Regions from separate parts of the Streptomyces sp. ML-6 genome, predicted to be linked through region 1. Evidence: predicted binding sites of a transcription regulator. Region 1 holds the regulator's gene; the other holds the start of a gene.
What was found. The regulator HrcA, encoded in region 1, represses chaperone genes, less so after heat shock. The targets are predictions, from matches to a motif close to TTNGCACTCNGNNNNNCNGAGTGCNAA.
Positions count from the first base shown of each region.

Region 1 (2,396 bases):
CCACCAGGTCGTGGCCGCTGTGCGCGCGGCCGATGTCGACCAGCAGCACCTCGCGCCCGCCGCCCAGATCGAGCGTCCGCTCCCCGCACACCCGGTGCCGCGGCACCACCAGCGCGTCGACCGCCTCCGTCGCCTCGTGCTCGGAGACCCCCTGACGCACCGCGGAGAGGCGCAGGTCCTCCGCCTCGCGCCGCATCGTCTCCGCCGCGCCGGCCGCCCCGTACACCTCGGCGCCGGAGAACGCGGCGGTGCCCAGCACATGATCGAAGTGGGGGTGGCTGAGTGCGATATGCGTCACCCTCCGGCCCAGCAGGGCCTGCGCCTGGGCCCGCAGTTCCGCGCCCTCGCGGAGCGACGAACCGGTGTCGTACAGCAGCACTCCGTCCGCTCCGGCCACCAGCGCGACCGTCGCGTCCCAGCCGGGAAGGCGCCGCCTTCCCACTCCGTGACCGAGTCGCTCCCAGCCGAACTCTTCCCAAGAGACGTTCATACCGCGACGCTATCGGCAGCCACCTGCGAAAGTCTCGCAGTGGTGTGGCCGGTCGCCCTTGCTAGGTCCCCACTCGGCCGCCGTACACTGACCGGGGGATTGCTGGCACTCGCGATGACAGAGTGCCAGGGGGATTCCCGGGAAAGAACCGGGAGCGCCCGGAGACCGACCGAGGAAACACAGCTGGAGGTGTGCGCGATGCTCAGCGAACGCAGACTCGAAGTGCTTCGTGCCATCGTCCAGGACTACGTCGGCACCGAGGAGCCCGTCGGCTCCAAGGCGCTCACCGAGCGGCACAAGCTGGGCGTCTCCCCGGCGACCGTCCGCAACGACATGGCGGTGCTGGAGGACGAGGGCTTCATCGCCCAGCCCCACACCAGCGCGGGGCGCATCCCGACGGACAAGGGCTACCGGCTCTTCGTCGACAGGCTCGCGGGGGTCAAGCCCCTCTCGTCGCCGGAGCGCCGCGCCATCCAGAACTTCCTCGACGGCGCGGTCGACCTCGACGACGTCGTGGGCCGCACCGTACGGCTGCTCGCGCAGCTGACCCGGCAGGTCGCCATCGTGCAGTACCCCTCGCTGACCCGGTCGACGGTGCGGCACGTGGAACTGCTCTCGCTGGCGCCCGCCCGGCTGATGCTCGTGCTCATCACGGACACCGGCCGGGTGGAGCAGCGGATGATCGACTGCCCCGCTCCGTTCGGCGAGGCCTCCCTCGCCGATCTGCGGGCCCGGCTCAACAGCCGGGTCGTGGGACGCCGGTTCACGGACGTCCCGCAGCTGGTGCAGGACCTGCCGGAATCCTTCGAGAGCGAGGACCGGGGAACCGTGTCCACCGTGCTCTCCACCCTGCTCGAAACCCTCGTCGAGGAGACGGAGGAGCGGCTGATGATCGGCGGCACCTCCAACCTCACCCGCTTCGGGCACGACTTCCCCGTGATGATCCGGCCGGTGCTGGAGGCACTGGAGGAACAGGTCGTGCTGCTGAAGCTGCTCGGCGAGGCCAAGGACTCGGGCATGACCGTACGCATCGGGCACGAGAACGCCCATGAAGGGCTGAACTCCACGTCCGTCGTCGCGGTCGGCTACGGTTCGGGCGACGAGGCAGTCGCCAAACTCGGCGTGGTCGGACCGACCCGCATGGACTACCCCGGAACGATGGGAGCGGTACGCGCAGTGGCACGTTACGTCGGACAGATCCTGGCGGAGTCGTAAGTGGCCACGGACTACTACGCCGTACTCGGCGTGCGCCGCGACGCATCTCAGGACGAGATCAAGAAGGCATTCCGCAGGCTCGCCCGCGAGCTGCATCCGGATGTCAACCCCGATCCGAAGACCCAGGAGCGGTTCAAGGAGATCAACGCCGCCTACGAGGTGCTGTCGGACCCGCAGAAGAAGCAGGTCTACGACCTCGGCGGCGACCCGTTGTCCGCCTCCGGCGGCGCAGGCGCGGGCGCGGGCGGGTTCGGGCAGGGGGGCTTCGGCAACTTCTCCGACATCATGGACGCGTTCTTCGGCACGTCGTCGCAGCGCGGGCCCCGTTCGCGCACCCGGCGCGGCCAGGACGCGATGATCCGGCTGGAGATCGATCTCGCCGAGGCGGCGTTCGGCACCACCAAGGACATCCAGGTCGACACGGCCGTCGTCTGCACCACGTGCAGCGGCGAGGGCGCCGCGCCCGGCACCTCCGCGCAGACCTGTGACATGTGCCGCGGCCGCGGTGAGGTCTCCCAGGTCACCCGGTCGTTCCTCGGCCAGGTCATGACCTCGCGGCCCTGCCCGCAGTGCCAGGGCTTCGGCACGGTCGTGCCGACGCCGTGCCCGGAGTGCGCCGGTGACGGCCGCATCCGGTCCCGGCGCACGCTCACCGTGAAGATCCCCGCCGGTGTCGACAACGGCACCCGCA
Region 1 covers NZ_JAOTIK010000001.1:2,258,053-2,260,448, reverse strand. Annotated here, with positions in the region: gene OCT49_RS09890 (MBL fold metallo-hydrolase) at 1-490, opposite strand, end outside; gene hrcA (heat-inducible transcriptional repressor HrcA) at 689-1,705, shown strand; gene dnaJ (molecular chaperone DnaJ) at 1,706-2,396, shown strand, end outside.

Region 2 (2,396 bases), 2.5 Mb from region 1:
CCGTGGGGTCCTGGTCGCGCTCCTGGTCGCGACGGTCGGCTCCGGCTGCGCCGCGGGCGAGGGGGGACGTGCGGGCGGCGCCGGGCGCGGCGAGCGGCCCGCGGCCGGGAATCCCGGCGCCCCCGCGGCGCCCGCCCGCCCCGGCGGACCCGGGGCCGGGCCGACGCACCGGGGGTCGGCCGGGAGAACGCGAAGCTGGCCCCGGCCGTCCGGGCCGCCCTCGCCGAGAAGTGGGGTTTGGACAAGCCCCCGCTGATCGCCCCGGAACCGCCCGCGGTGAAGCCCCGCATCACCACCCGCGAGGGGTTCGAGGTGGAGGGCGGCGACGACTCGCTCCCGCCCGTCTTCACCACCGTCCCGACCGAGGAGCGGATCGTCTTCCTGACGATCGACGACGGCGCCGAGAAGGACCCCGAGCTGCTCCGGATGATGGACGAGCTGGACATCCCGTACAGCGCGTTCCTCAGCGACTACGAGGTGAGCGACAACTACGGGTACTTCGGCGAGGCGCGACGGCGGGGCGTCGCCCTCAACAACCACACGCTCAACCACCCCTACCTGCCCGGCCTCTCGTACGCCGAGCAGGAGCGCGAGATCTGCGGCCAGCAGGAGGTCATCAGGGAGCAGTACGGGAAGCAGCCCGCCCTCTTCCGCCCGCCGTACGGCAACTACAACGGGGACACCCTGCGCGTCGCGAAGTCCTGCGGCATCAAGGCCGTCCCGCTGTGGAACGCGGAGGCGTTCCCGGACCACATGGAGTGGCGCGAGGACGACCAGGACCTGCACCCCGGCGACATCATCCTCACCCACTTCCGGGGCCGGTCCGAGTGGGGCGGCAGCATGACCGACCTGGTCCGGGCGGTCATGAAGGTCGTCACGGACAAGGGGTACGCCGTGGCCCGGCTGGAGGACTACGTGTGAGAAGGGCGCACCGGCCGCCGGCCGGTGCGCTCCCGACCGCCCCCGGGTGCGCGGAACAGCACGGTCCGTCCGCGCGTTGTCCGTACCGGCGTCCGTACCGGCGTCCGTACCGGCGTCCGTACCGGCGTCCGTACCGGCGTCCGTACCGGCGTCCGTACCGGCGTCCGTACCGGCGTCCGTACCGGCGTCCGTACCGGCGTCCGTACCGGCGTCCCTGCCGGTGCCGGGGCCCTGCTCCGGTCCGGGGCGGGAGCGGCGGGGGCGCGACGCCACGACCACTTGAATTGGCACTCCGCTTGACCGAGTGCTAATCCCGGTCATAGTCTCGGTGCTGGCACTCACCACTGGAGAGTGCCAACACCACTGCGCGACTGGCAGGTCCGGCACCCGCGACGACGGATCCACCTGGTCGCCACCCCAAGACTGTTACCCCGTGAGATCTCCGAAGGGGGAGACCGGATCGTGTCGACCGCCAGCTCCAAGGTTGCGATCAAGCCGCTCGAGGACCGGATTGTGGTCCAGCCGCTCGACGCCGAGCAGACCACGGCCTCCGGCCTGGTCATTCCGGACACCGCCAAGGAGAAGCCCCAGGAGGGCGTCGTCCTGGCCGTGGGTCCGGGCCGCTTCGAGAACGGCGAGCGCCTTCCGCTCGACGTCAAGACCGGCGACGTCGTGCTGTACAGCAAGTACGGCGGCACCGAGGTGAAGTACAGCGGCGAGGAGTACCTCGTCCTCTCGGCTCGCGACGTGCTCGCGATCGTCGAGAAGTAATTCACCCACGTTTGCTTCTGTTCTGCGCCCCTGGCCCCCGCGAATAACCAGCCGGGCGGTCGGGGGCGCAGTTCGTTCGAGAGGAAAGCTCAGCTCCCATGGCGAAGATCCTGAAGTTCGACGAGGACGCCCGTCGCGCCCTTGAGCGCGGCGTCAACAAGCTTGCCGACACGGTCAAGGTGACGATCGGCCCCAAGGGCCGCAACGTCGTCATCGACAAGAAGTTCGGCGCCCCCACCATCACCAACGACGGTGTCACCATCGCGCGCGAGGTCGAGCTCGACGACCCGTACGAGAACCTCGGTGCCCAGCTGGTGAAGGAGGTCGCCACCAAGACCAACGACGTCGCGGGTGACGGCACGACCACCGCCACCGTGCTCGCCCAGGCGCTCGTCCGCGAGGGTCTGCGCAACGTCGCCGCCGGTGCCTCCCCGGCCGCCCTGAAGAAGGGCATCGACGCCGCGGTCAAGGCCGTGTCCGAGGAGCTCCTCGCGACCGCCCGCCCGATCGACGACAAGGCCGACATCGCCGCCGTGGCCGCGCTCTCCGCGCAGGACCCGCAGGTCGGCGAGCTCATCGCGGACGCGATGGACAAGGTCGGCAAGGACGGCGTCATCACCGTCGAGGAGTCCAACACCTTCGGTCTGGACCTCGACTTCACCGAGGGCATGGCCTTCGACAAGGGCTACCTGTCCCCGTACATG
Region 2 covers NZ_JAOTIK010000001.1:4,779,088-4,781,483, forward strand. Annotated here, with positions in the region: partial or broken gene OCT49_RS21460 (polysaccharide deacetylase family protein) at 1-921, shown strand, start outside; gene groES (co-chaperone GroES) at 1,384-1,692, shown strand; gene groL (chaperonin GroEL) at 1,791-2,396, shown strand, end outside.
Region 2: groES (co-chaperone GroES) is a predicted target of HrcA. The motif match lies at 1,206-1,232, and genes of this name have one in related genera.